Regions from separate parts of the Arthrobacter sp. AD-310 genome, predicted to be linked through region 3. Evidence: riboswitches for the same ligand, from Rfam matches in the RefSeq annotation. Region 3 holds a riboswitch; each other region holds the start of a gene.
What was found. Region 3 has a riboswitch for cyclic di-AMP ahead of ACYQ1Z_RS09780 (aggregation-promoting factor C-terminal-like domain-containing protein). Riboswitches for the same ligand answer to the same signal wherever they lie in the genome.

Region 1 (6,904 bases), on a different contig from region 3:
ATCCCCCTACGGCAACCCCATCCCAGGCCTCGCGGCGCTGGGTGGTGAGGCTGCTGCGGCCGTCGCGGAAACGGCGGTGAGCCTCCTGGAGGCCATGAAGTCATATGGCACCGCCTCTGTGGTGACCGTCAGCCGGTTGGCAGAGCCCATCCAGGTGGAACCTGAACTGCTGGCGCAGCTCGATGAAGGCGGCATCCGGCCCGGCGCCGCTGTAACGCTCGAGCGCGTGGGTGACTATATTTCCGTCCGCGTGCCCGGCATCGAGGGCGCCCTCGAACTGCCGCCCGAAGTGGCCGCCCACGTCTTCGTTACCGTCCGCTAGCGAGCGACGCCCGCAACCCGGGAATACTCCATTTGATGGCGGTTACGCAAAGATAACGGAATTGTTACTTTAGGGATTAAGCCTCTATAGTTGAAGCAAGCGTTGATACTAAAGCGTTACCTGTTCCGGAGCCGAGCTCTGCCAGCGGAACAGGTGCACGAGTCACTACTGGCAGAGGCGGGGGAACCACAAGCGGCAGCGGGGGACTGCCTTGGGGTGAAGTCCGACAGCAGCAAGCCTCTTCCAGTGTAGGAATCCTCCGGGAATCTCTCTGTGCCGAAGCTTGCCTGCTCCGGACCGGGTCTTTGATCTCTCTGACCCGAATCCGACAGCTAACTTCGCAGGCTTTCAGAGAGGAATCCTTCTTGTCCATGCAGACCTCCAGGGGGCGCCGCCGCGCGGCCGGCCCCGCTCCGGCCCCGCGCGTGGCCGAAGTTACTCACACGGAGCGCCCCCGCGATCTCCACCGTGATGCGCGGCGCCGTCGGGGTCCGTTCCGGCAGATCACCGAGTTCGCCTCTGCAAGCGGCATCGGCCAGAAGGCCGGGATCGCTTTGGCCGCCACCGGCATGGTGCTTACAGTGACTGTTCCTGCCACCAGTCCCGTGATGGCCACGGACGCCTCCGGAAGCACGCCTGTTGCCGCGTCCGCCGTCACGCCGCAGCAGCCGGCCATTTCCGCTGAAGCCGGCGCCCAGATCGACTTCAGCCGCTCAGCGGTCGTGACGCAGGCCGACCCTGACGGCAAGCTCAAGCAGCTCCTGAGTGCCCAGTCCGCGGGCGCCGTCTCCCGCGCCGCATCGGTCGGAAGCCTTGGTGCGCCGCTGGCCAGCATGGTTACCGCATCGCCTTTCGGTTACCGCGTCAGCCCCATCACGGGCGGCTCCGGCGACTTCCACCGCGGCCAGGACTACGTGGCGCAGTGCGGCACCTCCGTGCTCGCCGCCGCCACCGGCACCGTGACCTTTGTGGGCTGGCACCAGTTCGGCGGCGGCAACCGTGTGGTGATTGACCACGGAAACGGCCTGGAGACCACGTACAACCACCTTTCGTCCTTCAGTGTGACTGAGGGCCAGACGGTCTCCAGGGGCGACGTGGTGGCTTTGAGTGGCACCACCGGGGCTTCGACTGGCTGCCACCTGCACTTCGAGGTGCAGGTCAACGGCGAAGTGGTCGATCCGACGGGCTGGCTGTAGTCAAATGAGGGCAAACTCCCAGTTCGTTGTGACCCGCCGTGACCTGAATGTGACATTCACGCGAAACTGCTGTACCGTCTAACTCGCGTCAACTTTTCCGAAGTTGACGCTCTTGTGCGGATTGCCTAACTCTGCCACCGCTCAAGGTCCGTTCGCATTTCATCGTCTGGCAGGGGCGGGGGAACCAAATTTGGTCTTCGTCATGAAGGCCTTGGGGTTAAGTCGCAAAGCTTCCATGGAAGCAGCGCGGCCGGGTGACTCCCATCCGAATCCGACAGCTCACCTCGCAGGCATTGGGAGAGGCTACCTTCGTGTCTTCACGCCATAGTTCTGCGCGCCACCGTGCGCAACCGGTTCGTACCAACCCCCTGGACGCTGTGTCCAAGGCTGTTAGTGCCAACGCCGGGACAGTAGGTCGCCAGGCTGCAGTTGTTGCTGCTGCTTCGGGACTGGTCCTGGGTATGGGCCTGCCGGCCAACGCTGCGGACACCACTGCCGGTGTCTCCGCGTCCGCCGAGTCCGGCTCGGCGCAGACCGCCCTTGCGGTCACCGCCGCCCCCACCGCCACGGTCTCCTTCGAGCGTCCCGTGGTCACCACCGTTGCAGCTCCCGTCGTTGAGCGCGTGACTCCCCAGTCCACCTCGGACGACGACGACGCGGACAACGCCACCACGGCCACGGCAGCAGCCGAAAAGGTTGCCGCGGCAGCCTCCTCGGCCGCCACCTCCGGCCTGGCAGCCATTGCCTACACCGGCATTGGCAGCCCCTACGTCTGGGGCGGCACCAGCCCCGTGAGCGGCTGGGACTGCTCCGGCTTCACCCAGTGGGTCTACGCCCAGGCCGGCATCAGCATTCCCCGCGTCAACGCATGGACCGCCATGACCCCCACCTCCACCCCCCAGCCGGGTGACCTGGTGATGCAGAACGGTGGCGCACACGTCGGTATCTACGTAGGCAACGGCATGATGGTCAGCGCGCTCAACCCCTCCCAGGGCACCCTGCTCCACTCCGTAGCTGCAACCGGAACCTCCTCCTTCTACACCCTCGCAGGCTAATCAGTTCCCGGGGCTTCGGCCCCCGGAACTTTTTCTTTGCCCGCGCATCCGCCAAATCACTAATCCCCGTTCGGGACGCGCCGACGTACCCCCAAGATGCCGGCGCGTCCAACACCCTTGTGCGGCCCACAGGCCCCGAGGAATTCGAAAGAGAGAAAAGATGACTACTCGTGCTACCGCACGGCACCGCGCCGAGGTCACCAAAACCAACTCGATCGCCATCATCGCCAAGGCTGTTGGCGACAACGCCGGCGGCGTCGGACGCCAGGCAGCGGTCATTGCCGCAGCCTCCGGCCTGGTCCTGACCAGCGGCATTGCAGCCAACGCGGCTGACGCCAACATCCAGCGTGACTCGGCACCGGCCTCGGCCCTTGAGGTCGAGTCCGCGATCGAAGCCCCGATTTCCGCAGCCTCCACCATCGCGATCACCTTTGAGAAGCCGGCAGTCACCACCTCCCCGGCTCCTGTCGTTGAGGAAGAACCCGTGGTTGAGGAAGCCGCTCCGGCTCCGGTTGCCGAGGCTCCTGCTGCCCCCAAGGTCACGGCCACCGTCTCCGCCGCCTCTGCCCCCGCCGCGCCGGCCGCTTCCGCAAGCGGCAAGGGTGCGGCCATCCTGTCCGCCGCCTACGCCCAGCTGGGCGTTATGCAGGACTGCACCATGCTGGTCACCAACTCGCTGGCCGCCGTCGGAATCAACTTCCACGACTGGCCTGCCGGCTACCTGTCCCTCGGCCGCACGGTCAGCGCTGCCGAAGCGCAGCCCGGCGACCTGATCTACTACGCCGACGGCGGCGCCGGCGTAGCGCACATCGCTGTCTACGCGGGCAACGGCCAGGCCGTCCACGGCGGCTACAACGGCAACCAGACCGTTGTGTTCAGCGCCAACGTTGGCTCCGGCCCGGTCTTCATCCGCGTCAGCTAATAGCGGCGCCGCCCGGAACGCTTCGCCGACCGGACTCCGTTCAAGGACCCCTGCCCACGCGGCAGGGGTCCTTGCCCTTTAAAAGGGACCAACTCGTTTTGCAGCGAAATTAGCTGATAGCGCACTTCTTTGTTTACTCTTGTGGTGTCGATCCATAGCCCGAACATGCCGAGGGCAGCCGGCCCTCGTGCCCCTGACGGGTGCGGCCGTGAAGAGGTACGTGCATGCGCACTCTCGTTCTGAATGCTGGATATGAACCGCTGGCGGTTGTGACTTTCCGCCGGGCGCTGGTGCTTGTGCTCACGGGCAAGGCAAGCGTGGTGGCCGAAGGGGACGACCCCGTGGTGGGCCCGCAGGAGATATTGGGCCGGCCTTCGGTGATCCTTCTCAACCGCTACATCCGGCCGAGGTACAACCAGGCAACCGCTGTCAGCCGGCGCGGTGTCCTGCGGCGGGACGGGCACAAATGTGCTTACTGCGGGAAAGCCGCGCACACAATCGACCATGTCCACCCAAAATCACGCGGCGGGGCCGATTCCTGGGAGAACCTCGTGGCAGCCTGCCTCCGCTGCAACAACGTCAAGGGTGATCACACTCCCGCGGAAATGGGCTGGAAGCTGCGGTTCGTCCCCGAACCGCCGCACGGCACCATGTGGCAGATCAAGGAACTGGAAAAGCCGACCCCGGCATGGGACCCGTTCCTGCTCCCTGAACGCGCAGCCTGATTCCCTTCGGTGTGATCTTGCGGGGGTGCGCGGCAGAGCCGGCTGGTGGCTAGGCTGGAACCGTGAAAGTCGAAGTGCCGGAGTTTGACGCCCTGATCCTGGCGGGAGGACGTTCGTCACGCCTGGGGGGCGTGCCCAAACAGCATCTGGTGTTCGGCGGTTCAACGCTGCTCCAACGGTCCCTGTCCGCCGCTGCAGGAGCGCGCAAGGTGGTGGTCGTGGGGCCCGATTCCGGGCCCCTGCCGGACGGGGTGGCGACCTGCCGCGAGCAGCCCGAATTCGCCGGACCCGCAGCAGCGATTGCCGCCGGACTCGAGGCCCTGTCGGAGGGCGGGGCCGGCAGCGGTTATACCCTGGTGCTGGCCTGCGACATGCCGCTGGTAGCGGACGCTGTCAGGACCTTGTCCCTTGCCCTGGCCGCGGAGGCGGACAAACCGGAAGCGCTCCTGGCCAGCGCGGACGACGGCAGCCCGGAGGGTCGGATCCAGCCACTCGTCGGCTTTTATCGCACGAGTGGGTTAAGAAGCGCCGTGCAGAAACTCGAGGGCAACGGAAACCTGGTCAACGCTTCGGTGCGCGCGCTCCTTGCTAGTCTGGACGTGCAGCTTGTCATGGTTCCTGCCGCGTCCACAGCAGACGTGGACACGTGGGACGATGCCGCCGCGCTGGGGGTTGCCGCCGGTGACCAGCATTCGAGCCAGCAGCGGCGCAGCCGCAGCTAACTTGGGAGGCAGTTCATGAAGAGCCAGGACGAAACGCTGGAGGAATGGTGCAGGTCCCTGCTCCAGGCGTATGAACTCGAGGATGTCCAGGTGGACATCAACGCCATCCTTTCGCTGGCCGGAGTAGCCGCGCACTCCGTGGTCCGTCCGGCTGCCCCGCTCACCACCTTTATTGCCGGTTACGCGGCGGGCCTTGCCTCCGGCGCCGGGCGGGCCACCGATACCGCCTCCATGGACTCGGCCCTGGCCGTGGCCCGTTCCCTGGCCTCCGACTACGATGCTGAAGCGGCGGGGACTCCCGGCGAATGACCGGGGAAACCACGGCAGACTCCGGCGGACCGGAAGGGCACGAAGAGCAGCACCGCCTGGCGCACACCTGGGAGGAAGCCCGGCAGGCGGCATTTGATGCGGCCACCCCGATCCCTGCGGCGCCGGTGGCATTGGAGCTCGCCCTCGGCCGCATCCTGGACCAGGACATTGTGGCGCTGCAGGATATGCCCCACTATGCCTCTTCCGCCATGGACGGATGGGCGGTCAATGGGACCGGGCCCTGGATCATTGTTGAACCCGGGACCCGGCTTGCCCCGCACCAGGCGAGCCCTATCGTCACCGGCGGCCTCATCCCGCCCGGGGGCAAGGCCATCCTTCGCAGCGAAGCTGCGGTGCTGGGAACGGACGACGACGGCCTGCCCGTCCTGTTAACCGGCGGCACCGCCCGTCCGGGGGAGCCGCGCACCGGCCAGCACATCAGGAAAGCCGGCGAGGAAGCGGCCCAGGGGGACGTCCTCGTCAAAGCCGGTGCCGGGCTGAACCCGGCCCACCTGGCGCTGGCAGCATTGGCCGGCTACGACGAACTCCGTGTGCAGGGCAAGCCCCTGGTACGGCTCCTGCTGACCGGTTCCGAAGTGGTGGCCCGGGGGCTGCCCGTTCCCGGCCAGGTGCGCGATACGTTCGGACCCCAACTTCCGGCAGTGGTCAGCATGCTCGGCGGTATACCCGGAGGACTGCAGAAGATCGGCGACTCCTACCCGGAATGGCTCGCCGCCCTCGAAGATGATGTCCCGGAGGTGCCCGGCGCACCCGAGCTGCCTGCCGACGTCGTTATTACCACGGGAGGGACCGGCCGCTCCGGCACGGACCACCTTCGCAGGGCGGTGGCTGAACTGGGAGGGCGGCTGGTCATCGATGGCGTGGGCATGCGGCCCGGCCATCCTGCGGTCCTGGCAGAACTGCCCGACGGCCGGTTCGTCCTGGGCCTGCCTGGCAACCCGCTTGCCGCGATGATGGCGCTGAGCACCATCGGCGCTCCACTGCTGGCCGCATTGGGGCATGGCACCATGCCCCGGGTACAGGAAGTCCCCTCGGGCACTGTGATCGAACCTGACCCCGGACGGACCCGGCTGATGCCGTTCCGGCTCCTCTTCGGCATGGCATCACCCGCCCAGCACACCGGGCCTGGAATGATGCGCGGCCTGGCAACCGCTGACGGGGTGATGGTGGTGCCCCCGCATGGCGTGCAACTCGGGGAGCTGGTGCCGGCCTTTGCCCTGCCGTGGGGCCCGCCGATCCCCGCGCCCGCGGAAACGCCGGCCAAGGCAAAGCTCCGCGGCGGCGGCCGGAGCGCCCGGCCGGCAAAACCGGCGCCGGCGGGCCCCGTGGACTGGAGCGCCCTCCTGGGGTGAGCGCTTTGCCTCCGGCCAAACCTGCCGCACTGGGCAGGACGGGGCCGCCGCGGTGCCATGATGGAGATATGGACAGGCAAGGTGGAATATGGGACGCGTGACCCAGCGCCGCAAGGTGCACAAGTATCTGCTGGATGGCTCACCCAAGGCCCTGGAGTTTCCGGTACGGCACCGGGAGGACGTTCTGGCCGTCGAGGAACCCCTGGAGATCCGGCTGGGCCGCATGTCCTTTTCGGTCACCATGCGGACTCCTGGGGACGACTTCGACCTGGTGGCCGGT
Region 2 (6,904 bases), on a different contig from region 3:
TGGTGCTCCGCCTGGCCAGGGAGCTTGGAATGCATGACCCGGCATACACGGCATCACTGCTGTGCGCTGCAGCCCTGTACTTCGCGGAGCGATGGGAGCTCAGGGATGCTCAAGAGCTGCTGCAAGAGGCCGCCCGGTTCCAGGATGCCGCCTCCGCTGAGTGCCTGGCAGTCAGCGACCGGGCAAGGAAGCTGGTGTCCGTCATCGGGGGCAGGACCGGCGGACCCGCCCACCAACCCGCGCCGGCAGGTGACACCCGGATGCTCAGCCTCCTCGTACGCGGACGCGCCCTGAGCTACGCCGAACATTACGGCCAGGCGCAGGAGGCTTTTAGCACCGTGCTCAGCTCCAGCGGCGCCGGCGACAAGGTCTGGCGGGAAGCCGCTGCGCTCCTGGCGGCGGACAACGACATCCGGGCCGGGAATGTGCGCTCTGCGGTGGCCCGGATCGACGAAATTGACCAGAACGAGCCGCAGAACAAGTACCTCAGGGGAATGCGCCACGTCTTGTGGGTCTGGCGTGCCCATGCCCTTGGAGATGAAGCACTGGCCCAGGCCTGCGCCGCGGAGGCACAGCGCTTCGCAGGGGAGACCCACCCCGCCATCACCGCACAGCTTGCTGCCTGCCGGGGCCAGTCCGCCCTGTTGCGCGGGGATTTGGCGGCGGCCCTGGCGCAGCTGTGCCGCGCTGCGGAAGTCGGCGCGTGCCTGGGCAGTCCCGCCCTGCTCCGGTGCGAGGGGGACCTGGTGGAAGTCCTCGTCCGGCTCGGCAGGCACCGTGAAGCGGGCCAGGCACTGCTGCGCCTCGAAAGCCGCTCGGTGGGGCTGGGTTCACCCTGGCTGCTGGCTGTCGTGGCGAGGAGCCGCGCCATGCTGGCGGACGGCGAGCAGTCACTGCAGCTGTTCAGCCGGGCGCTGGAAGGCAGGAACGGTCGGGAATCCGTGCTGGAACGCGGGCGGACGCTGCTCTGCTACGCCGAACGGCTGGCCGCGCTGGGCCGGATACGTGACGCCCGCTCCGCCCTGATGCGCGCCAGGGTGATGTTCGAGGAGGCCGGCGCGGATGGCTGGACACACCACGTCACGGGACTTCTGCTGGAAGAACGGGCGGAGCCGGCCGGTCAACGCGGCAACCCTGCACTGCTGCTGCTTGCCGACCATGAGCGTGCCCTGGCCAAAATGGTGGCCCGGGGCATGCGGAACAAGGAGATCGCGGCAACGCTCTACGTATCGGTGCGGACGGTGGAGGTGCGCCTGACCGCCATTTACAGGAAGCTGGGTGTGGAGTCCCGCGCGCAACTGACGGCGCTGGCCGCGGGCAAGGTAAACCCGGCCGCCGAACCGTACGTTCTTCCCGCGGTGTAAAGGATAGTGACAGTTCGGACCCAGCCGGGCGCGGTTCACGCGGTACGCCGCTACCCCTAACTCCCTATTGGAAGGGTTTCGAAAAGTCCCTATTGCGGGGGTATGAGAACCAGGACTAAATTTGCCTGCATCTTGACGTTCAAGAAACGGACGTCCGGCACTGCTGGGTGCCTTCAGTATCTGCTGATAAAGGACGCTGGACATGTCCCGACCCGCCACAGCTCGTGTTGCTCAATCCATCATTTTGGCTGTCATTCTCCTTACCAGCCTCTTTACCGCTCTTGGCAGTGCCCGAGCCGCAGAGAATTACGGCTATCAGAGCATCGGCTATTCAGGGGTGGTCAACCCTCCCACCTCAGATAAACCGCAAAGCAAACTCTGGTGGAACGATGGTTCCTGGTGGGCCGACATGTGGGCGACAGGAAGTGGCTGGCATATTTTCCGCCTCGACAGGGCAACCAGGACCTGGGTGGACACCGGCGTCCTCAATGACAGCCGGAGTAACACTTTGGCTGACACCCTGTGGGACGGCAACAAGCTATACATCGCTTCGCATGTAGTGACCGTGTCCGGGGACGGGACGCCCAAGCCGTCCATTCCAGGGCAGCCGGCCAAGCTTTATCGCTACAGTTATTCCTCAGGCAAATACACCCTGGACCCTGGTTTTCCTACTACTATCACCAATAACAGCAGCGAATCGATGACGATTGACAAGGACACTACGGGCGCAATCTGGGCCACTTGGACGCAGGTTTCCGGAAACGCGACCTCGGGCTACACGAACGCCGTTTATGTGAACGTGTCCACTCCCGGCGGAACAAGTTGGAACACGCCATTTGTTCTGCCCGTGGCGGACCCGAATCCTGCGCCAGATGACATTTCTGCCGTCGTTTCCTTCGGGAGCAACAAGATCGGGGTGATGTGGAGTGATAATCCCGCGGGCACCGTTTATTGGGCAACGCGCACCGACGGAACGTCCCCGACCGCGGCGTCTTCATGGAAGGTCCAGCCCGCTGTTCAAGGAAAGGGCCAAGCGGATGACCATTTGAATCTCAAAGCCCTTCTCGCTGATTCCGCCGGACGAGTCTATGCTGCTTTGAAGACGAGCCTAAATGACACGTACACGGACAAGACGCTGCCACAACTTCAGTTGCTTGTCTTCCGCCCCGGAACCGGTGCTTTCACAAAGTCAACGATTGCAACCGTTGCTGATTGCGTTTCCCGCCCCCAGGTCGTGCTGGACACCACGAATAACGTGGTCAGAGCGTTTCACACTGCGCCTTCCACATCCGTTTCGGGATGCGCATACTCGGGCGTAGCGGGAAGTATCTACGAAAAGACCGCGTCCATGGACAACCCCGTGTTTGGCAGCGGCCGCGGAACTCCCGTCATCCAAGACGGAGCATCCCCAAACATCAATGACGTAACAACAACCAAGCAGAGCCTTAACTCCAGCACCGGTGTCGTGATCCTGGCGAGCAACAACGTCACCAAACGCTACTGGTTCTCGGACCGGTCCCTGGGGTCGGCGCCCGCCCCCAGTCCCTCACCGACACCTACCCCAACCCCTTCCCCTTCGGGAAGCATTAGCGTGGTGGGGACGGCGAGCAGCTATTCCGGTACGGCTGCTCCGATCACCCTCGCAAAACCGGCGGGTACGACCGCCGGTGATTTGTTGGTCGCCGCCTTTACTGCCGATTTAACCCCGTCGGTTAGCAGTGCTCCCGCCGGATGGACGCCACTTGTAAACGGTCTTACCATCGGAAACGGAGCGCGGATCTTTGTCTACTACCGGGTGGCAGGAACGGCTGAGGGCGCCTCTTATACCTGGTCTACCAGCACTGCTGTGAAATGGGGTGGCGGGATGACTGCTTATCGCGGAGCGAGCACATCAAGTCCGATTGACAGCATGGTGGCTACCCGCGTGGACACCAGCTACACGGCGACAAGTATCACGTTGCCAGGAGTAACAACGGCCAGCAACGGTGCCCTCCTTATCGGTGGCGTTGGGTTCGACAGCTCAACTCCTGCGGCATCTCCCCCGACAGGATGGGCAGAGCGCTGGGAGGCGGCGGGTGGACAAATCGCCGAACAGGCCGACAAAGTCCAGACATCCGCGGGCGCCAGCGGCGCAGCCACCTGGACATTTTCCGGGGCCAAAGCAGCGGGGGCCTGGCAAACGGCATTGCGACCATCCGGTTAAGGCTTGCTGAATCTTGAACAAGGCACAACCAAAGCCGCGTGGGAAAAGACGTGCTTGTATCAGCATTTTGACTCTGTTATGCGCCATGGGAATGACCGGTTGCGATGAGGTTACACCCCAACTTGCAGATGATGGGCCTACCGTCCACTTCACTGCAGCCGGTGATGTGGGACTTGGCAGCGGCGCCAAGGGGGTTTTGAACAAAGTACGAGAGCTTGCACCCGACTTCAACATCATCTTGGGTGACCTGTCCTATGAGCAAGGTGCCGAGCAGAAATTCTGCGATTTAGTACAACAACTGCTGGGGCCAGAAATTCCCACTCTGCTTGTGGCTGGCAACCATGAGAGCAATGGTCCCGACGGCTACATAAGCAATTACGTGGAATGTCTTCCGAATCGGCTTCAAGGATTGCAAGGAGACTACGGTAAGCAATGGTACGTAGACGTCCCGGACGAGAATCCGATAGTTCGGCTGATCATGGTCTCGCCGGGTTTGGAATTTCCCGACGGTAGAACGGACTATTCCAAGGGCAGCGCATCTTACCTATGGACCGAAGCCGCTATTGATACAGCCAGAGAAGCGAAAATTCCCTGGACGATAGTCGGTATGCACAATATGTGCTTCAGCATAGGACACTATGGGTGTGATGCCGGCCAAGCATTCCTAAACCTGCTCGTTAGGAAAAGTGTTGACCTTGTACTCACAGGACACGAGCACGTCTATCAGCGCACTTTCCAGATTGGATACGGCGACGGATGTCCTTATCTCTTCGTGCAGGAAGTCAATCCGAAGTGCGTGACTGATTCGGACAGCAGTGTGAACCAAGGCAACGGAACCGTCTTCGTCACCAATGGTGTCGGAGGTCAGAGCTTGAGGGACATCAACACGGAAGACGCTGAGAAGCCCTACTTCGCCGCATGGTCAGGCGCCAACTACAGCCCGGCTAAGGGTACCGCCCACGTGGTCTTGGATAGCACCCACATGAGAGTGGACTTTATTCCTTCCCGCGGATACGAGTTTCAAGATTCATTCCGTATCGAAAGGTGAGATAGCGCCTTCTTTGGCCGCCGCGCACCCTGCCAGTGGGCGATAGCACACCATCGCGCCAGATCCTTCATGACTCGGCAATGCCCGTGATGCCTGTTACTGGATTGTGACTTAGCGCTGCGTCTCCGGTACGGTCTACCTCTGGGGCTGCCCCAGCCGGCCCAATCCCGCAAGACGCCTAACTCTGCCACTTACGGGATCCCGAGACTCCTGGCAGAGGCGGGGGACCCACGTGTCCCGGGCATGGTTCTGCCTGCCCTCGGGGTGAAGTCACGGCAAACCTCATGAGTGGCCGGATGCTCTCATCCGAACCCGACAGCTAACCCCGCAGGCGACGAGAGGCACTACTCATGTCTGCATCTACGGATCAGCCGCGCACAAAAGCGCATCAGTCCATGGAAGAACCGGTTAATTCGACCCGTATTCATTCCGAACCTCACCGTTACACCGGGGTTCTCAAACGCCCACTCACGGTGCGCCTGGCCACGACTGCCTTTGTTGCCCTATTAGGCGCCGCCACTTTGGGGCTCTCAGCAAACACCGAAGCTCTGAATGTTGAACGGGTAACCAACTCCGCAAAGCAGCAGCCCGTTGCATCGCACATGCATCGCGACCAGCTCCTCCAGGCAACTGCCCCACTGGAACCTACTACAGAGGCGACGGTGGAACCCGACGCCGCCCCTGCCCCTGTTCCGGCGGCCAGCGAGCCACCACTTCCGGAAACAACACTGGAGTCCACGCTGGCACCGGCTTCGGCCCCCCTGGCGAATCTGGCATCGACTTCTACCCCGATGCCTACCGGAGTTCCAGGCGGATGGGTTATGACCTTCAATGACGAATTCAATGGAAGTTCCCTCGATACGACCAAGTGGTCCGACTGCTGGTTCTCCCCCACATGTGGTGAGATGAACAAAGTCAGCACCAGCCCGAGCAATGTCGCAATCAAGGATGGCAATCTCGCACTGACGCTGGCCTCGTCCACTTCCGGCGCCCTCGTTTCCAGCAATCCCAAGGGCGGGGCGGGCAGTGGCTATCAATTCACCACTGGTTACGTGGAGGCCCGCATCAAGTTCCCCGGTGACGCTAACGGGCTGTACAACTGGCCTGCGTTCTGGTCGACCGGGCAGTCATGGCCTACGACTGGGGAAAATGACATCGCAGAAGTCCTCAAGGCTAAAATGACCGTGAATTACCACTCAGGTTCCGGTACGCATAACCAGGGCACAGTTCCGGGTGACTGGGCGAACCAATTCCACACTTTCGGCTTGCACCGTACGGCAACCTCATCCGACGTGTACTTTGATGGGGTTAAAGTCAAGTCCTATCCCACGGACGATGGCAACGCGCCGCAGTATATTGTCCTCAACGTTGGGGCAGCGTCTACTAATCCAGTTTATGGGCCAGCCTCGGAGGTACAGGTCGACTACGTTCGCGCTTGGCAGTGATTTTCCTCCCTTATAATGGGCTCACCTGGACGGCGGCGGCATATCCCGCCGCCGTCCATTTTTGGCAGTTTCTCACTTTCAAAAAACAAGCCGGCGGCCCATCCGGTTCTTCCCATCATTTAGTAAACTCTTGCAATGAAGCTTCTGTACATAACAGAAAGTGTCCCTAACCGAGATCCTGTGCTGGGTGATGGAAGCTCTCTCATCCCCTTCGAGGTTTTGCGTCACCTACCTGCTGACGTGACGGTAACATTGCTGACATTCTCCGGGCCCGTGACGGTGCCGGATGAAGTTCGATCACGCTGCAACTCTGTGCATGTTGTCCCTCGACGAAGCAGGACGCTAGCTGCACTCCGTTCAGGCCTAGGCGTGAACGGACTAGGGCGGCAAGAACGATCGACGAGGCGTGCCCGAGAATTAGTGGCAGCATTGTCCCTGCAACAGGACGCTACGCTGATCCACGGGCCCCACGCGCTGTTTCTCTCCCACTATGTTTGGGGTCCTCTGGTCCTGCAGACTGTTGATCCTTGGTCTATCCGGGCGGCCATGGATACTGCCATCGCAGGAAAGTTGATGCCAGCATATAAAGTCAGGGCGTATCTGGCTCTGCGGGCAGAACGACGCCTCCCGGCCCGTGCGCGGCTGTTGACCGTCGGTGCAGGAGACGCTGCCGCGTGGAGCAAGAAGCTGGCGCGGCCCGTGACCAGCGTTGCCAATGGAGCAGAGTCTGCGCCTCGTTACCGGGGGAAACGGAACTCTCCGGTGGTTTGCTTCGTGGGGAGCCTCAATTATGGTCCCAATATCGACAGTGCTCATGTGCTGGTCAAAAAAATTGCACCAATGG
Region 3 (6,904 bases):
GTTGTCACCGAGTCCCTGGCACGCGGCATTCCCGTGGTAGTGCGGGAGGGAACGGGGGCGGTGGAAGCGCTGGGGCTGGCCATGCTCACAGCGGACGACGGCGGGCCCCGGCTTCCGGGCGCAGTGGTGCCGCTGGCGGCAGGGGACAAGGAGAACCCACGACGGCTGGCACAGGTCCTGCGGCGTTGGCTGGAGGACCCAGGCACCCGTCGGGAGTGGAGGACCGCTGCGGCGGAAGCACGGGGAAGGCTGCCGGGCTGGGACCGGATGGCGGCGACCGTCCTGGACGCACTGAAGGCGTCAGGTTCCCCGTAACGGGCTCAACCCTGGGGGCAGCACCAAGGCAGTCAGTACCAGGGCAGTCAGCACCGTTCCGGCATGTGCTGCTACAGGCGGCTCCGGTGCCCGGCAAAGAAATCGCGAAGCAGCGCCGCGCACTCCGCCTCCCGAATTCCCGGATAGACCTCCACCCAGTGATTGAGTCGGCGTTCCCGCAGGACGTCGAACACAGAGCCTGCGGCGCCGGCCTTTTCGTCCCAGGCTCCGAAGACCACCCGCGGAATCCGGGCGAGGACAATCGCCCCCGCGCACATCGCGCAAGGTTCCAGGGTGACCACCAGGGTGCAATCGGACAGGCGCCAGCCGTCCGCCTTCCCGCCATTCACGGCGGCCAGTTCACGCAGCCGTTCTGCCGCCTGCCGGATGGCCACCACCTCAGCGTGCGCCGTGGGGTCACCAAGCTCTTCACGCTGGTTGCGCCCTGAACCGAGTACATCGCCGTCGGGGCCCAACACCACGGCGCCGATCGGAACATCCTCCGTATCGAGGGCACGCCGGGCTTCGGCGAGGGCGAACCCCATCCATGTGTTGAATTTTCCAGCGGAGACCATGGCTCAATGATAGTTTCGGAGGATACCCAAAGCCCGTGACGACCAGCGCCGGGAGGCACAGTGAGCACCGTCCGTGACCGTGTGGACAGATGGATCAAGCCGTATGCCGCGTTGTGGCTGACCATGATTATTGGTGGGTCGCTGGTTGTGGCCATGGCGTTGCTCGGTGCCGAGGTGTACTCCAACGTGGTGGACGACGAAGGGCTGGCGAGCCTTGATATTCCCGCCCTGGAATACGCTCAGACGCTGCGGAATCCCGAAACGGATGCCTTCGTCACCGGCTTCACGAACGTGGGCGGCGGCGTCGGAATGCCCATCCTGGCGAGCATCCTCACAGCGTGGCTGACGTTCCTGAGCCGGACCTGGCGGCCTATCGTCCTGGTGGCCGGGGCCGCGGCGGTATCCACCACCGCCACCACAGTGGGCAAGCGGCTGGTGGGCAGGACCCGCCCGGACCACTCGGAAGCGGTTCCGCCGTATGAATCCACCCCGTCGTTTCCCAGCGGCCACACACTGAACACGACCGTGGTGATTGGCGTCCTGGTCTACATCATCTGCCTTCAGTTCCAGCTGCTCTGGGTACGGATCACGGCGATCACGGCGGGAACCATCTTCATTGTCGCCATGGGCCTGAGCCGCGTGTTCCTGGGCCACCACTGGCTCACGGACGTGATGGCCGGCTGGTTCCTCGGACTGGCCTGGGTGTCCATGGTCATCCTGGCCCACCGGCTGTTCCATCTCATCAGGCGCAGGGAGCACGCGGGCCCGGCACCCACCTTTGAGCACCCCGTGGTGCGCGATGTTGTGGCGGACGCCATCCATCACGACGCCGGCACAAACCGGAGTTCCGGGCGCGACACTGACCGGACCGCCGGGCAGGGTCCTGAGCGCAGCACGGGCCGGAGCCCGGGTCACGGAAAGGAATAGCGCGGGTGATAGTTTTTACCAATGCGCACTCTCGTTGTGGACCACCCGCTCGTCGCCCATAAGCTCACCGTCCTGCGGGACAAGAACACCCCGTCGCCCGTGTTCCGGCAGCTCACGGAGGAGCTGGTGACGCTCCTGGCCTACGAGGCAACCCGGGACGTCCGCACCGAACCGGTGACCATCGAGACGCCCGTCAGCACCACCGTGGGCACCGCGTTCACCAAGCCCACCCCGCTCGTCGTTCCCATCCTCCGCGCAGGCCTGGGCATGCTGGAAGGCATGACCAAGCTGGTGCCCACGGCCGAAGTCGGCTTCCTGGGGATGGCCCGGGACGAGGAAACCCTGGACATCATCACGTACGCCGAGCGCCTCCCCGAGGACCTCACCGGCCGGCAGATCTTTGTGCTGGACCCGATGCTGGCCACCGGCGGAACCCTGCGCGAAGCCATAAAGTTCCTCTTCAAGCGCGGCGCCTCGGACGTCACCTGCATCTGCCTGCTGGCCGCGCCGGAAGGCCTCGCCAAGCTGGAAGAGGAACTCTCCGGCGCCAACGTGACCATCGTCCTGGCCTCCATCGACGAGAAACTGAACGAGAAGTCCTACATCGTTCCCGGCCTCGGGGACGCGGGGGACCGCCTTTACGGCATCGCTGGCTAGGACACAACCCTTTCCGCTGCCCGGGCCGTTGGCTAGCCTGTGCCCATGGACTGGAAACTGGAACTTGTGTTTGTCCCCGTGTCCGACGTGGACCGCGCCAAGGATTTCTACGTCAACAAGGTCGGCTTCAATCCCGATTTTGATGAGCGGCCCTCCGACGGCATCCGCTTTGTACAGCTGACGCCGCCCGGCTCAGCCTGTTCCATCTGCATCGGCGAAGGGCTCACCGACGCGCCTCCCGGCACCGGCTCAAACCTCCAGTTGGTGGTCAGCGACATCCAGGCGGCCCACGACCACCTGAAGAACAACGGTGTGGAAGTCAGCGACGTGGACATCCAGGCCTGGGGCCACTTCGTCTATTTCGCCGATCCGGACGGCAACCGGTGGGCGGTGCAGTACATCCCCGGACGCTGAGGCGGCCGGGGATGCAGTGGGTCCTGCTCAGGGCTGGTTTAGTACCAGTTGTTGCCCAGGTGGAAGTTCAGGGCGCCGCACGGAGACTGGTAGCGCTCCTTGATGTAGTTCAGGCCCCAGTTGATCTGCGTGCGGTAGTTGGTGAGGTAGTCCGCGCCGGCGCTGGCCATCTTTTCGGCGGGCAGGGACTGGACGATGCCGTAGGCGCCGCTGCTCGGGTTGGTGGCCGTGGTGGTCCAGTCGGACTCCTTGTCCCACAGGGTCACCAGGCACTGCATCTGGTCCTGGCCCCAGCCGTAGGAAGCCAGCTGGCCGGCGGCGTAGGCCTGCGCGCCGGCAGGGTCGTTGACCGCGACGACGGGAGCGGGCTCGGGTGCCGGCTCGGGCGCGGGCGCGGGTTCCGGAGCGGGAGCCGGCTCGGGGGCGGGCGCAGGGGCCGGCTCGGCGGCCTGCGGAACCACGTTGATCGGAGCCGGTGCAGGGGACTCGGCCGGGTTGGACCGGATCTCGCTCTTTTCGATGCTCATGCTGGCATCGGAATCTGCGGGCGCCGCGGTGGTTGACGCTGAGGGGGCCAGCGTACCGGTGGCCTGTCCTGCGGCACCCACTCCGCCCACCAGCAGGGCGGCGCCTGCGGTGAGGACGGCGGCACGCTGGCCAAAGGTGAACTTCCTGCCCGCGGGACGCTGTGTATTGCTGTCCGACTCGTGTTTTGCGCGCGGCTGTACCGGGAATTTGAACATGATTGATCGCCTCTCACACCTGCGGAGTTAGCTGTCGGGTTCGGATGAGGGCATCCGGCCGCACGGAACAGACACGTGCTGGCTTAACCCCTAGGGCAATCGATGCCCGGGACGGTGGGTCCCCCGCCTCTGCCTTGGATCAAACGGAATCCGGGAAGTGGCAGAGCTTGGCGTCATCCGGATACGCGGCCCGAACGGGAACCGCACCCAATCGACGGTACAGGAAGGCGCTGCTTAAGTCACATTTAGGTAACGGACATCACGAATGACGGCGCGTCGGTTTGCCTAAACATCGAAGGAAGGCAGTTGAACTGTGAACTGCGTGCAGCCGGGCCGTGATGACACCGTTACCCGGCCTCCGTGAGCCTCCACAATGGATTGCACAATAGACAGGCCGAGACCACTGGTGCCCTCGGCGGCGCCCGCACCTTCCGCGTCTTCCGTACCTTTCCTGGCGGCGTCTGCGCGGGCAAAGCGGGAGAACGCGTGGTCGACAAACTCTGCCGGGATGCCGCCGCCGTCGTCCGTTACCGTGACTACCGCCGTGCCCTCCGGCGAGGTGCCAACTCCCGTCACCACAGTGGTGCCGGCGGCGGTATGCTTCCGCGCGTTCGACAGCAGGTTCATGAGCACCTGGCGCAGCTGGGACGCATCGCCCTTGACCAGCACGGGCCCGTCCGGCAGTTCCAGCCGCCACGTGTGCCCGGGGGCCATGACCTTCTCGTCGCTGACGCTTTCGACCACCAGCTGCGTGAGGTCCACTTCGCTGAGCTTCAGCGGCTGGCCCTCGTCCAGCCGTGCCAGCAGCAGGAGGTCCTCCACCAGCGCGGTCATCCGCTCCGACTGGCTCTGCACCCTGGCCAGGGATTTTTGCCCGTCGGGGGTGAATCGCTCCGTCATCCGCATCAGCTCCGTGTAGCCGCGGATGGCCGTTAGCGGTGTCCGCAGCTCGTGCGATGCGTCGGCCACGAATTGACGCACCTTGGTCTCACTCTTCTGCCGCGCCTGCAGCGCGTTCGCCACGTTGTCCAGCATCAGGTTCAGTGCGTGGCCCACGCTGCCCACTTCGGTGCCCGGGTTGGCGTTCGACGGCGGCACGCGGACCGCCAGCGCGACCTCACCGGCGTCGAGGGGCAGTTGCGACACGCGGGTGGCAACCGCGGACAGCTGTTCGAGCGGCTTCATGGTGCGCCGGATCAGTACCGTTCCCACGAGGCCGATCAGCAGCAGGCCGCCCAGCGATACAAAAACGAAGGTCCAGACCAGGGAAGCGAGGGTGCTTTGCTTGCCGGCGAGCGGGAGGCCGGTGACCAGGACGTCGCCGAAGTCCGTTTGCACGGCTACAAGCCGGTACGCGCCGTTGGACAGCTTCCGGTCCACGGGCCGGGCATCGGTGGCGAGTGCGAGCAAAACCTTTTTGTCGTCGGCGGACAGCGCCGACCGGCTGGTATCCGAGGCGAGGAAGCCGCCGCTGTTCACCTGGCCGTTCACGATCCGGGCATTGACCGTGCCCACGCTCTGTCCTCGGGCGTCCAGGGGGTCGCGGCCGTTGAAACCGCCCATTGGAGGGCGGCCGGGATCGTTGGCCCGTTCGGCGGCCTGGCTCAGCTGGTCATCCAGCTGGCGAGTGAGGAACGCGTCCATAGATACATAGCTGGCCACCCCGACGGCGCCGCAAATGGCGATCAGCAGCGCCATCGCGAGCAGGATCAGCCTGGTCCGCAGGTGCCAGGTGGCGGGCTTGAGCCAGCTCCGGGAATGCTGGGCCGGAGCCTGGGGGAAGGGCATGACAGCCTACTCCGCGGGCTTGATCACATAACCGGCGCCACGCACGGTATGGATCATGGGCGGGTGGACGGCGTCGATCTTCTTGCGCAGGTAGGAAATGTAGAGCTCCACGATGTTGGCCTGCCCGCCGAAGTCGTAGTCCCATACCCTGTCCAGGATCTGCGCCTTGCTGATGACGCGCTTAGGGTTTTCCATAAGGTAGCGGAGCAGTTCGAACTGTGTGGCGGTGAGCTGGACGTCCTCCCCGGCCCGCGTGACTTCGCGCGTGTCGACGTTGAGGACAAGATCGCCAACGACCAGTTCGGCGGTGTCCATGGCTGCGACCCCGGAACGCTGCACCAGGCGGTGCAGCCGGAGAATGACCTCCTCCATGCTGAACGGCTTGGTGACGTAGTCGTCGCCCCCGGCGGCCAGCCCCACGATCCGGTCCTGGACGGCATCCTTCGCGGTGAGGAAGAGCGCGGGCACCTCGGGAGCAAAGGCGCGGATCCTGCCCAGCAGTTCGACGCCGTCGAACCCCGGAAGCATCACGTCCAGCACCAGCACGTCCGGGCGGAAGTCCTTTGCGAGCTTCACGGCCTCGGGGCCGTCCGCGGCCACGGCGACGGACCATCCAGCCATCCGCAGGCCCATGCTCATCAGTTCGGACAAGCTGGGCTCGTCATCGACCACAAGGGCACGGATGGGGGAGCCGTCCGGGTGGGACAGCTTGGGAAGGTTGTTGGTCATGGAGTGCGAAGTGGCCATGGGACAACTCTCCGATCGGTGGGTGTAGCCCGGCTTTGGCTTTCCTGTGCGCAGGCTGTGAATGCCAGCGTAGCCAGCTGGGCAAGGTCCTGCAGCGAACCGGCAGCTTGGTCGCGCGGGCACCCGCCTGGCACCCTCTAGCAGGAGGGCAGGGTAGTCCCGGGCTCATTTCCGGACGTTCGGACGGGAAAAATCTTTTCCCCGGAGCGCATCGGGCTGGACAGGGGCGTCGGGCTTGAGGAGCGATTTTGGCATTCCGCACTCAGTTGAATAAAAGCGTCCTTTTGCCCGCGCCTGTCGAACTATATTTCGCCAAACGCCGTTATCGGGCCGGCTGCTCGGATAACGAGCGTTATTCTTTGGGGTCCGCCAGAATCGTGATCTGCGCCACAATAGAGCATTTCGTCTCACGATGCGGACGATTCGGTCCATTGTTACTTGCAAGTTGCCATTGTTACGCTGCACACTTCCAATGTGAACAAGAACTCAACAGCACCTGCAGCCGCAGAATATTGGCCCAGCACATCAGCTGCTGCCGACATGCGCTGTTGTCGAATGCACGCCTGACCTTCCCACCCGCCGAAGTTCTTAGGCATTCGCCCCCCAGCCCAGCGTCGGGCGCCCCTCCCCAGTTCGCAGTGCGGGGAAACCCAGCATTCGAGCCGCGATGGCGGCCATTCACATTGAGGTAAGCATTCCATGTCTGTTGCATCCGGATACGTCCACATCTCCGTCCGT

Region 1: it holds a riboswitch for cyclic di-AMP, as region 3 does, so the genes downstream of both, ACYQ1Z_RS05115 (C40 family peptidase) here and ACYQ1Z_RS09780 (aggregation-promoting factor C-terminal-like domain-containing protein) in region 3, are expected to answer to the same signal.
Region 2: it holds a riboswitch for cyclic di-AMP, as region 3 does, so the genes downstream of both, ACYQ1Z_RS07120 (glycoside hydrolase family 16 protein) here and ACYQ1Z_RS09780 (aggregation-promoting factor C-terminal-like domain-containing protein) in region 3, are expected to answer to the same signal.

The regions. Positions count from the first base shown of each region.
Region 1 covers NZ_BAAHNO010000008.1:53,338-60,241, forward strand. The annotation lists gene ACYQ1Z_RS05105 (metal-dependent transcriptional regulator) at 1-322, shown strand, start outside; cyclic di-AMP (ydaO/yuaA leader) riboswitch at 473-683, shown strand; gene ACYQ1Z_RS05110 (M23 family metallopeptidase) at 694-1,518, shown strand; cyclic di-AMP (ydaO/yuaA leader) riboswitch at 1,647-1,825, shown strand; gene ACYQ1Z_RS05115 (C40 family peptidase) at 1,896-2,573, shown strand; gene ACYQ1Z_RS05120 (NlpC/P60 family protein) at 2,734-3,495, shown strand; gene ACYQ1Z_RS05125 (HNH endonuclease) at 3,720-4,220, shown strand; gene mobA (molybdenum cofactor guanylyltransferase) at 4,283-4,942, shown strand; gene ACYQ1Z_RS05135 (DUF6457 domain-containing protein) at 4,958-5,251, shown strand; gene ACYQ1Z_RS05140 (molybdopterin molybdotransferase MoeA) at 5,248-6,624, shown strand; gene fdhD (formate dehydrogenase accessory sulfurtransferase FdhD) at 6,713-6,904, shown strand, end outside.
Region 2 covers NZ_BAAHNO010000010.1:100,152-107,055, forward strand. The annotation lists gene ACYQ1Z_RS07105 (helix-turn-helix transcriptional regulator) at 1-1,364, shown strand, start outside; gene ACYQ1Z_RS07110 (hypothetical protein) at 1,567-3,567, shown strand; gene ACYQ1Z_RS07115 (metallophosphoesterase) at 3,653-4,615, shown strand; cyclic di-AMP (ydaO/yuaA leader) riboswitch at 4,781-4,961, shown strand; gene ACYQ1Z_RS07120 (glycoside hydrolase family 16 protein) at 4,966-6,060, shown strand; gene ACYQ1Z_RS07125 (glycosyltransferase family 4 protein) at 6,607-6,904, shown strand, end outside.
Region 3 covers NZ_BAAHNO010000013.1:72,367-79,270, reverse strand. The annotation lists gene ACYQ1Z_RS09805 (glycosyltransferase family 4 protein) at 1-315, shown strand, start outside; gene ACYQ1Z_RS09800 (nucleoside deaminase) at 387-890, opposite strand; gene ACYQ1Z_RS09795 (phosphatase PAP2 family protein) at 1,014-1,817, shown strand; gene upp (uracil phosphoribosyltransferase) at 1,839-2,474, shown strand; gene ACYQ1Z_RS09785 (VOC family protein) at 2,520-2,888, shown strand; gene ACYQ1Z_RS09780 (aggregation-promoting factor C-terminal-like domain-containing protein) at 2,927-3,631, opposite strand; cyclic di-AMP (ydaO/yuaA leader) riboswitch at 3,637-3,797, opposite strand; gene ACYQ1Z_RS09775 (HAMP domain-containing sensor histidine kinase) at 3,917-5,419, opposite strand; gene ACYQ1Z_RS09770 (response regulator transcription factor) at 5,426-6,166, opposite strand; gene ACYQ1Z_RS09765 (winged helix-turn-helix domain-containing protein) at 6,866-6,904, shown strand, end outside.